Regions from separate parts of the Bradyrhizobium sp. S3.2.6 genome, predicted to be linked through region 1. Evidence: predicted binding sites of a transcription regulator. Region 1 holds the regulator's gene; the other holds the start of a gene.
The links. The regulator LexA, encoded in region 1, represses DNA repair genes until DNA is damaged. The targets are predictions, from matches to a motif close to TGTTCNNNNTGTGTTCNG.
Positions count from the first base shown of each region.

Region 1 (5,839 bases):
GAAGACGGCGCGCATCGCCCACACGGTGCTCGCAAGGCCGCTTTATTCGGTGTCGCTGTCGGGCTTCGTCGAGACCCGCGACATCCGCGAACGCACCGACCGTTTCGTGCTGCGCGTCACCGCGATGGAGGCGCAGCGCAGCGACGTGAAGCTGGAGCGCGTCCGCCTCTCCGTGCGCAAGGGGACGGCGCCCGACGTCGGCAGCTTCGTGCAGCTGAAGGCGCGGCTGATGCCGCCGCTCGCGCCGTTGCGGCCGGGCAGCTACGATTTCTCGCGCGACATGTTCTTCCAGGGCATCGGCGCCTCCGGCTTCGTGATGGGAGCGATCACGGCCGTGGCGCCGTCCGATGCCGGCGGCCTGCAACTGCGCTATGCGGCGGTGATGCAGGGCCTGCGCGATGCGATCGACGCGCGCATCCGCGCCGTGCTCGACGGCGACAACCGCGCGATCGCGACTGCGCTTTTGACTGGCCGGCGTGATGCGATCACCACGCCCGTCAACGATGCGATGTTCATCTCGGGCCTCGGCCATGTTCTGTCGATCTCCGGTTACCATATGGCCGTCGTTGCCGGCGTCGTCTTCTTCGCGGTTCGCGCGCTGCTGGCGCTGATCCCCGGGCTGGCGGTCGGCTTCGCCATCAAGAAATGGTCGGCCGCCGCGGCGCTGGTCGCGTCCGCGTTCTATCTGCTGCTCTCGGGCGCGGAGGTTGCGACCCAGAGGTCGTTCTTCATGACCGCGGTGGTGCTGATCGCTGTCATGGTTGACCGCCGCGCCATCACCTTTCGCACGCTGGCGGTGGCAGCGCTGATCGTGCTCGCGGTCGCGCCGGAAGCGTTGGTGCATCCGAGCTTCCAGATGTCCTTTGCGGCAACGCTCGGCCTGGTGGCGCTGGTGCAGATCGGCATGCCGAACCTGTTTGCCTCGCCCGATCACTCGACAACCGCGCGCATCGCGCTGTGGGGCGGCCGCGAGATCGCGATGCTGTTCATGGCCTCGATGATCGCGGGGTTTGCGACCACGCCCTATGCCGCCTTCCATTTCCATCGCGTCACGCCCTATGGCGTGCTTGCCAATCTCGGCGCGATGCCGGTGGTCTCGGCGCTGGTGATGCCGGCCGGGCTGTTGGGATTGCTCGCGGCACCGTTCGGGCTTGACCGCGTGTTCTGGTGGTTGATGGGGATCGGTATCGACTGGATGGTGGCGGTCTCGCGATGGGTCGCGGCGCTGCCCGGCGCGATCGGCCACGTCAGTGCCTTCGGCACTGCGCCGCTGATCGCGGCGAGCCTCGGCCTCGTCCTGATGGGACTGCTACGCACGCCGCTGCGCTGGTCGGGCGCGTTCGTGCTCGTGGCGGCAATCGTCTGGGGTCTGTCGGTCCGGCAACCCGACATCCTTATCGCCGGTGACGGCCAGAGCGTTGCCGTGCGGGGCAGGGACGGGCAGCTGCACCTGATCAGGACGAGCAAGGACAGCTTTCTGCTCAAGGAGTGGCTCGCGGCCGATGCCGACTCTCGCGATCCCGGCAGCGTCGCGCTTGCCGATGGTGTGTCGTGCGACGAGTCAGGCTGCGTGACGCCGCTTGCCGACGGACGCATCGTTGCGCTGGCGTTGCGCATTGACGCGCTGGGAGACGATTGCAGCCGCGCGGCACTGGTGGTGACGGCAAGGCCCGCGCCGCCGGATTGTGGTGCGATGGTGGTCGATCGGCCACGTCTCGTGCGTCAGGGCGCGCTGGCGCTGACGCCGCGTGGCGACGGCTTTGCGATTCAGGCGGTAAAGGCGAGGGGCGCAAACCGCCCCTGGTCGCCGGCGGCGGCCGGCGATGGAGATTTCGAACAGACCCTCATGCCGCGGTCGGCAGCTCCGCGCTCCAAAGACGCAACGCCGTCTGACGCCGACCTGCAGGCCGATGACTGAGATCGACGGCTTAGCCGATCGGCAGGCGCGGGGACGTGGAGCGGCTGTCGGCGACCTGCGGCTTGTGCTCGCGCTCGCCGAGCGGCTGGGTCACGGGCAGTTGCAGCACGGTTGCGCGCTGGCCTTCGACCAGTTGCGTCACCAGGACGTATTTGCCGTCGGGGAATTCGATCGCGTCGTGATGGCGGTCGGGAATATGCGGATCGACCTTGCCGAACTTGCCGACGCGCGAGTTGATGGTGCGCGTCCAGATCCAGCGATTGTCGTAGCGGACGTTGTCGGCGAAGGCGAGCTCCGTTCCCGGTAGCAGGCAAACCGCGACGGACATGTCGGCTTCGGAGGCGAAGCCGCGCGTCGAGGTGCCGCGGAACGTTGTCGTGACGATCGTCTCGCCAACTTCTGCGGGACGCGTCGCGACGGCATGCAGGCTATAGTCACACATCGGGTGCTCCTCAATCAGGATAGAGCACCCGCGCCTCTGTCTCGGAGGCGCAGGCCCCTATCAGAGTGGAAGCTCATCTTATGCTTGTTTGTGGGCAAATCTGCGGCTCGCATCAGCAGAGCGCGATCACATTATCTTTTTCAAATGCACGAGGAACAAAGCCTGCTCCCGCGCATTCGGTGAGCGCGTTGCTTCAGCGGCCGGCTGGCGCTGACCAGCCCGAATATTGCCAAGCCGGCTGCGCGACGGCGTTACGGGCATTGCGGAATTGCTCGGTCGTTGCGCGCGGTGCTTTGCGAGCGTGGTGCTGCGGCTGCGCAGCCAAGGCTTGCGAGCCCAAGGCTTGCGAGCCCAAGGCTTGCGACCCCAAGGCTTGCGACACTAAGGCCTGCGACGCTGATACTGCGATCAGCGTCATCGTGACGGTGCTCAAAATGATCTTGCGCATGTTGGTCTCCTCGGTCTGGCAAAGGCCCTGCGAAGCAATGCGTGCTTCGTTGCGGCGTGCCGAGGATGTAGCGCTGGAGAAGGGGCCGGATAATCTGTGCAAAACCAGAAAGACTACCCAGCCGGAGCGGACAATCGTCCGCTCCAATCGTTGATTGCGCTCGCCGATAGCGACGCGATCAGTACTTCCGGTACAGCCCGATCAGCTTGCCCTGGATCTTGACCCGGTTGGGCGGCAGGATGCGAACCTCATAGGCCGCGTTGGCCGGCTCGAGCGCGATCGAGGCGCCGCGACGGCGGAAACGCTTGAGTGTCGCTTCCTCGTCGTCGATCAGGGCGACCACGATGTCGCCGGTATCGGCGCTCTCGTTGCGCTGGATCAGCGCCATGTCGCCATCGAGAATGCCGGCCTCCACCATGGAGTCGCCGCGCACTTCGAGCGCGTAGTGCTCGCCCGAGCCGAGCATGTCGGGCGGGACGCTGATGGTGTGGCTGCGGGTTTGCAAAGCCTCGATCGGCGTGCCGGCCGCGATCCGGCCCATCACGGGCACTGCGACTGGACGCTCACCCTCGTCGGCCGGCAGGCTCGACGCCGGGCGCACCTTGCCGAGATTGCCCTCGATGACGCTCGGCGTGAAGCCGCGGCGGCTGCCAGCGGCGGCCTGGAGTTCGGGCAGCTTGATCACCTCGATGGCGCGGGCGCGGTTGGGCAGGCGGCGGATGAAGCCGCGCTCCTCGAGCGCAGTGATCAGGCGATGGATGCCTGATTTCGAGCGCAGATCGAGCGCATCCTTCATCTCGTCGAAGGAGGGCGGCACGCCGCTTTCCTTCAGGCGTTCACTGATGAACCGCAGGAGCTCGTACTGTTTGCGCGTTAACATCTCGACCAAAATCCCCCGGTTGATGTCGTTCGATTCCGAGACGCTGAAGTCAGCAATAAGCCGCTACACGCTCGAAACAAATCATGAACGGACACTATATGTTCGATACATGTTCCGCAACTGCTTAATTTACCGTGAACGCGGCAAAGTTCGCGGAACGGTTGCGAACGCCGCGCTCAAACGAGCAGTCGCAGCACCTCGCAGGGCGCTCCCGCTTCGGCCCTCGGCGCGAACGGGGCGCGCACGAGAAGTGCCTGTGCCGCAGCGAGATTCGCAAGCAGCGAGGAGTCCTGGTGATTGACGGGAAGGGCGATCAGCGTGCCGTCATCACGCACATCCAGGCGGGCGCGCAGATAGTCCTCGCGCTGGTCATTGGCGCCGACGTCGCGGCCGAGCACGGCGCGTTCGCGGCGGTGATGAACCATCGAACGGCCCGACAACGCACGAATCAGCGGCACCATGAACAGGAAGGCGCAAACGTAGGATGACACGGGATTGCCGGGCAGGCCGATTACGCGCATCGCCCCGAGCTGCCCGTTCATCATCGGCTTGCCCGGCCGCATCGCGATTTTCCAGAACGCCATCGAGGTGCCTTCGTCGCGGAGCGCCTGCTGCACCAGATCGTGGTCGCCGACCGAAGCGCCGCCCGTCGTGATCAGGATGTCGGCGCCGGATTCGCGCGCGCGGCGGATGCCGGCGGTGGTGGCGGCAAGCGTGTCGGCGGCAATCCCAAGGTCGATGGTGTCGGCCCCCTCGCTGCGAGCGAGCGCATGCAGGGCGTAGCCGTTGGAATAAACGATCTGGCCATGACCAGGCGTCGTGCCCGGCATCACCAGCTCGTCGCCGGTGGCAAGAATCGCGACCTTCGGACGGCGGCTGACCGCCAATTGCGGGTGGTTCATGCCGGCGGCGAGCGCGAGGTCGCGCTCGGTCAGCCGCGCGCCTTTGCGCAGCAGCACGTCACCCTCGCGGAAGTCGATGCCGGCAGGGCGGATGTGCCGCCCGGCGATGGCGGCCTCCTTGATCGCGATGCGCTTGCCGTCGGCGACGGTGTCCTCCTGGATCACGACCGCATCGGCGCCGTCGGGAACGACACCGCCGGTGAAGATTCGTACGGCTTCGCCGGCGCCGACAGTTCCTGCAAACGGACGGCCGGCAGCGACCTCGCCAATGACGTTGAGCTGCGCATCGACCCTGGCGGCGTCGGCCGCGCGGACGGCATAGCCGTCCATCGCGGACATCGCCAGCGGCGGCTGCGTCCTGCGCGATGCGACGTCGCGCGCGAGCACGCGGTGGAAGGCCGCATCGAGCGCGACCGATTCCTCGGGCAGCGGGTCCGCACCGGCGAGCACGGCAGCGAGCGCATCGGAAACCGGCATGAGGGCCACGGCTGAAAGCTCCTGCTTGGCAACGCGACAATCTGGTCGCGGCCAGCGTTCTAGCCGACTGGGGCCGTTGAGGCAAAACGGATGTGCATACGCACGGATGCAGCTATTTCTGGAGCAAAAGCCGCACCAGCTCGGCCTGTCGCCCCACGCCGGTCTTGTCGAAGATCTTCGACAGATGGCTGCGCGCGGTTCCGTCCGCGATGCCGAGCCGTTCGGCCGTGGCTTTGCGGCCGCCGCCCTTGACGATCTCGAGCGCGAAGGCCGCTTCGGCACGGGTCAGGCCGTAACGCGCGCGTAGGGCGTCGAGTCTTGATCTCGCGTCCGGCTCGGGGTCGGTGATCAGCACCATCGCACTCGATCGCCAGCCGGAGGCGAGCGACACCGAGCTCTCCGCCCAATCGCTGCCGACCGGCGTTACCTGCACGTGCAGCGGCATGCGGCCGGGAAGCCGCCGCAGGCTCATCTCTCCTCCGATGCGATCGGGATTATCGATGCTGCACGAGCCGACCAGCGTTTGCAGACAACGGCTATCGTCGCTGTTGATGGCGCTCAGCGCGCCCGCCTCGATCACGATGCTATCGGCGGCGTCGAGCCATTCGCGCGCGCGACGATTGACGAAGATCGGGCGCGCCTGGGCGTCTGCGAGAACGAAGCCCTGATCGAGCCCGTCGAGGCCTGCCAGCGCAGCGCGGCCGGTGATGTCGAGCTGGTGGGTACGGCGCTGGATCGCAACGGCGCGTACGAGATGCTGCGCCAATGTCGC
Region 1 is NZ_JBEPOS010000028.1:76,896-82,734, reverse strand. Features, by position in the region: gene ABID58_RS32945 (ComEC/Rec2 family competence protein) at 1-1,918, shown strand, start outside; gene ABID58_RS32940 (hypothetical protein) at 1,929-2,360, opposite strand; gene ABID58_RS32935 (hypothetical protein) at 2,554-2,808, opposite strand; gene lexA (transcriptional repressor LexA) at 2,987-3,688, opposite strand; gene ABID58_RS32925 (molybdopterin molybdotransferase MoeA) at 3,865-5,076, opposite strand; gene ABID58_RS32920 (helix-turn-helix transcriptional regulator) at 5,180-5,839, opposite strand, start outside.

Region 2 (5,839 bases), on a different contig from region 1:
ATCGCTAATTAGGTACAGACCCTAAGGAGTTGGTGTCGCGTCTTGTCGGCTCGTCGGACCCATCATGAGGTATGAGTCAGCCGATGCCATCGGCCGGAGAAAACTGCATGCGCATGTACTACCAGGTGGACGCTTTCGCAGAAGGACTTTTCGCCTGCAATCCCGCAGCCGTTCTCGTTCCTTGACGGATGGCGAAGCTCCAATTGATCGTCTGACAAGTGCGCCATTCCAGCCTGCTCTCCGAAAGAGTTCCATGCTACCGCTTATCTGCTCTGCTCATTGCATGTCGGCTGTGGCGAGCCGTTGCCTTCGTGATATCGAAGCCCGCCTGTAGGGGGCAGGCCGGCATGGAACAGGAATTGCGAGCGACGGTTGAGCGGGCGATTGCGGCGGCGGTTCGCGTTCACGAACCGCCTCGCTGCTCATCAATCGTAGACGCGTCGTCGACACCCGGCGCATGCGGGAGTTGGCGCAGCCCTTGGCGGGTGATCTTCCTCCCTTCGCTTCATTCAGACCCCGCAGCCATCGCTCCGGCCCCACCCAAGAGCTTCACGTTAAGGCGGCCGCCGGTAAACAGCATGTCGTCGAGCGCTTCCTCGATGTCAGCTGTGGTCACTGAGTTTCCGCCGTCACGAGCGATGCATGATTGCGCAATGCGTCGCATCAGCTCCTTAATGAAAGCGGCGCTGACGCCCTCAGTGCGGCGCACCGTCTCGGCTACGACCTCCGCCTCGAGCGGCAGGCCCATGCCGTAAAGCCGGATCAGCTTGTCGCGGCCGGTCGTATCAGGCAGCGGCATCTCGATCGCCTGGTCGATGCGGCCGGGGCGACCGGCCAGGGCGCCCTCGAGTTGCTCGGGGCGGTTGGTGGTGAGCACGAAGAGGATGTCAGCGTCTTCCTTCAAGCCGTCCATTTCATTTAGGAGCTTGTTCAGCGCGGCCTCCTCACATGTTGTCAAGTCGTCGCGCTTGCTGGCGATCAGATCGACATCCTCGATCACCACCATGGTAGGCTGCAGCAGGCGCGCGAGCGCCATATAGGCGCTCAGCTTACCGACCTCTTCGGCGGTGATGATTAGCGTGGTGTGTCCCGGTAGGTTGGTGGCGAGATAGCGGATGGTGTGGGTCTTACCGGTGCCGGGCGGGCCATAGAGCAGGATGCCCTTGCGGGTCGACTGGCCGGCTCGGCGGAGTGCGCCGCGCGTGGCGACAAAACTCAACACGTTGCGATCGAGCAATTTGATAGCCTGTTCCCGCAGGATCACGTCCTCGCGCCTCACTGGTGCCAATCGATGCACCATGATGCCTCTTGAGCGGCCGCTGTAATCCGCACCTTTCTCGAATGAGAGGATCTTGCCGCGATAAGAACATGCCGCGTGTACCGCCCGTTCCAGTTCGTCAAAGCTGCGCTGAACAAAGGCTTCGCCGCCAGACCCCGCAGGGGCAACGATTTCAATCCGGATCCTCGGCTCTTGCTCGAACTCTAACTCAGTAGAGAGCACGACGGCATAGAACAATTCGCTCGCCCGGCAAAGCCACAGTCCATTGTACAGGCATTTGACCGGCGCCGTCTCGCCAGTATCAACCTGGTGATATTGCGGCGGCACCAGCGAAATCGCATCCTGTCCACGCCGTTTCATCCGAGCGAATGAAAGCGTCTCGTACCTATGTTCTTCATAGGCGCCGAAGAAGCGGACCGGATCGGCGAATAGCTTATCGATCGCGACCTGCACATCGGCCTGCATGTGGCCCGGGAAATGCCGCACAGTAGTGGCGAGTTCGCTCGGCGGTATATTGGTGAAGTGCCACTCAAGCGCTTCGAAGGCATATTCGAATTGCACGTCAGACAGGTCGGGGCCGTTCGCTTCGCCCGCGGCTTCGCCCGTGATCAGCAGGGGACATCCTTCAGCTCGGATACGCTCTTGCGCCGCCTCGAGGAGCGCCTTTGCGACTGAGGGAGGATAGCGTCCGCAGACGGCCCTGCCATGCTGCAAGGCGAGTTTGGCGAGCGCAATGGCATCCCGCTCCTGTTTGTCGAATACCTCGCGCAGCAGGCGTACCACGAAACCGAGAGTCGTCTTGCCGTCATTGTGCAAAAGAAGCTGAATGGGCGCACCTCCTGCGCACATGTTGTCCACAAAGACCCCCGGAGCGTGTTCAGTTTTCGTCATGTAAGTGGTTTCCGATCTAAGCTCATCACCGGCACTTCGGCCGGCTTAGACATGTTATGCAAATTGCTTGCCGCCGCGTTCCTTACGCTTCATCGGCGGAATCCATAAAGAAGACACGCAAGGCCGCCGCAATCCCTCGAAGACCTTTGTCAGCAACCCTACACGCGCCGCAAAGCCAACAGGCGCGATCTCGAAAAGGTGCTGCTGCCGCTCGGTCCTTGACCGGCGGGGCCTCCGCCCCCCGTTACCCAACCCATCCCTCAAGCGCGTTGCAAAGTACGGGTCGTCAGGCGGTGAAAAGCCGAAGGCAATCCTGTGCGCCTCGTCAAAGGAGGTGTTCCAGCCGCATCAATCGGACCAAAAAACCGCATTCTCACGAATAGGACGGACTAGCACCTCCACCAGTAAAGCGACAGCTTCGTCCTCCGACACTCCTTGCGGCGGATCTTGCCGAGCCATCTCCCAGACGCGCTGGCGCGCATGCGGGTCGGCGCGGTTCTGCGTCCAGCCGTGCTCCTCGCACTCGCGGATGGCGTCGGCTTTCCGCAGCACGGAGATCGCCGAGCCGCTGAGCGTGCCGATCGCCGGCAGTCGTTCCTCGAACATCAGGGTGATCGCTCCTCGCGCAACATCTCAGCGCCGCTCAGGCCGGCAAAGGCCTGGAGCACAACGCCAAAGCTGATCCATACACCGTCGATCAGCCCTCTGAAATATGACCGCAAATAGGAGCCGATCATCATTGAATGTTCGGACCCCGATGGACGCAGTCAGCCGGACCCTCGCGGCCAGCCGCCCCTCGGTGCAATTGACGACAGTACTCATGGCCAACACACGACTAGCAGAGCCGCCGTGTGATCTCCCAAACGTAGGCCGAGAAGTCCATCACGAGGGTTTGTCAGAGCCAGCCCCAGGCGAGGCGGTACAGTGACCCTCTCTGGGTACAGTGTCTCTCTCTGCGGCAGACTCGTCGAGGCGGGGGGTCTGAGGCGATGCCTCAGACCGGGCGGTTTTCGCCTCTGTTCTTCACCGGCTCCATTTTGGCCAAGCCGTCCTCGTATGAGATCTCGGTGTATGATCCACCGATATCCTTGGCCGCGTCGAGCAAGTAGTCGAGCCTACCGGCCGGACCGAGCTTCTTGATGTCATTCTTGTCGACGCCGGCGAGGTCCATCATCTCCTTCCACACAGTTGATTCGTCGCAAGGCAGAATGCGGAAGGTGATGTCGCCGACCTTGGTGCGGTACTCCGCGAGCAGATCAATGTTGTTGCAGAAGATGAAATAGCTGCCTGTGGGGCTCAGCCTGCCATCCAGCACCTTTGCGGCCTCGGGTAGATACGCGAAGGAATGCAGATATCCGGCAAGGACCGGGATAGTCGGTTCGCCTTCCTGCGCGATCGCAAGAACTTGTTCGATGGAATAGACCGGCGGTCGTTTTTCGTCGGCGAACTGGGCTTGGAACTTCAGCGCGATGTCGCCCCGGAATCCAAATCGCCCCGACTTCGTTGTTTCACTCTTAAGTACCGCATTCAATAGCCGCCCCTCCTTGTCCAACGGGCCAAGAGCAGTGTTGTCAATCGACGTCATGGAAAGGCTCCTCATCAATGCGTGGTGTGACGCGTCGCGCAAAGCGACGTGTCCGCTACAGTTATGCAAGTTGCTTGCCGTCACGCTATCTCTGCGGCGTAAGCAGCGGCTTGGTGCTATGTGCATGGATGCGTTCAGGCTCCGTCACGAGGTCTCGGCCGGATGGCGCCACGGCCGGCAAGCCTCGTGTCGAAAACCCGACACACAGGTCGCGAATGGAACAATGGCCGCCTGCAAATCCTTCATTTCAGCTGCATCTCAACTGGCATGGGATTTGCGAAACGTGCCTTGCGACAAGACCCGAAAGCGAGTCAGAAATGATCAACCTAACGGATAGCGCCATCAATGCATTGAGGGCCGCAATCTCCACGACAGGGCAGCCGGCGAGCGGTCTGCGGATCATGGTCGATGGCGGCGGCTGCGAAGGGTTCACATACAAGATGGATCTCGCCCATGGGCCGAGCTCCGATGATGCCGTGATCGAGCAGGGCGGCGTCAAAGTCTTCGTCGATAGCGCGAGCCAGGCGCATCTCAACGGCACCACGATCGACTTCGTGGTGTCGCCCGAAGGATCAGGGTTCCAATTCGACAATCCAAATGCCAAGTCGAGCTGCTCTTGCGACAAATCGTGCAGGTGAGCCTGTCCTCGTGCCATCCGCAACAGAAGGGCTTCGAAACATGGGCATCAAGACTGCACCAACGAAGCAGTCTCCGATTTCTGAGCCTTCCGATCGCGAACAAATTGTCCGTGCCGGGCTCAATGAGAATCGGGCGAGCCTCAGGCGTGATCGTGGAGATTGTGAGCTGATCGTCAGGCTCACCGGCGCCTGCATGTCATGCAAGCTTGCGGGCACGACGCCCGCGGCCATTCAGGCGCGTCTGATCGAGCGGCTCGGCGAGTTCGTGCGCCTGATCCCGCTCCCCGGAGCTGCCAAAGGGCGATGTTAAGTGCAGAGCGGACAGTCCGTGCGGCCGATCTACCTGGATAACAACGCGACGACCCGCGCACATCCGTTGGTCGTTGCGGCGATGCTGCCGTTCTTCTCTACACAATTCGGCAATGCGTCATCCGCGCATGCATTCGGCAGCGAGGTTGCACCTGCATTGAAACAGGCGCGCCGGAACCTGCAGTCCCTCATTGGCGCTACATTCGATCATGAGATCGTCTTCACCTCGGGCGGGACTGAAGCCGACAACACAGCGATCCTGTCTGCGCTCGCCGTGCAGGAGGGGCGCGACGAGATCGTCACAACGGCCGTTGAGCATCCGGCCGTGCTGTCCCTTGCCGAGGAGTTGGGTCGACGAGGAATCAAAACCCATGTCATTCCGGTAGATGCCAGCGGCCGACTGGACATCGAGACTTATCGCAACGCATTGTCGAGGCGCACGTCAGTCGCCTCGGTCATGTGGGCCAATAATGAGACCGGTACGATCTTTCCGGTGATGTCCCTCGCCAAGATGGCGCACTCAGTCGGCGCGCTCTTTCACACCGACGCAGTCCAGGCGGTCGGGCGAATTCCGATTGACCTGAAGGCTACGGACATCGACATGCTGTCGCTCTCCGGGCACAAGCTCCATGGTCCGAAGGGGATCGGTGCGCTGTATGTGCGCAAGGACGTCAAGTTCCGGCCGCTGCTTTTCGGCGGCGTACAAGAGCGGCGTCGCCGCGCTGGTACCCAAAACGTTCCGGGTATTGTTGGGCTCGGCAAGGCGGCGGAACTCGCTGCGGCAAACCTCATAAAAGACCAGATGCAGATTGGCGCCCTTCGCGACCGGCTGGAGCAGGGCATTCTCGCTCACGGCTGTTGCATCGTGCTTGGCCATGTCAAGAATCGCTTGCCAAATACGTCTAACATTGCTTTCGAGCATCTCGAAGCAGAGGCCATCGTCCACCACCTGAACCACAACGGAATTGCCGTCTCTCTCGGTTCAGCCTGCGCGTCCGGCTCGATGGAGCCATCCCATGTCCTGCGCGCGATGAGAGTACCACCGGCCTTTTTGCGCGGCGCGGTTCGCTTCTCGCTGTCGCGCGAGACGGCGCCCGATGAGATCGACCGTCTCCTGCAAGTCATGCCGGACATCAC
Region 2 is NZ_JBEPOS010000038.1:6,302-12,140, forward strand. Features, by position in the region: gene ABID58_RS35745 (ATP-dependent Clp protease adaptor ClpS) at 506-2,170, opposite strand; gene ABID58_RS35750 (hypothetical protein) at 2,519-2,776, opposite strand; gene ABID58_RS35755 (hypothetical protein) at 3,165-3,755, opposite strand; gene ABID58_RS35760 (iron-sulfur cluster assembly accessory protein) at 4,073-4,393, shown strand; gene ABID58_RS35765 (NifU family protein) at 4,434-4,703, shown strand; gene nifS (cysteine desulfurase NifS) at 4,722-5,839, shown strand, end outside.
Region 2: a site for LexA is predicted at 2,267-2,284, ahead of ABID58_RS35745 (ATP-dependent Clp protease adaptor ClpS). Genes of this name have one in related genera too.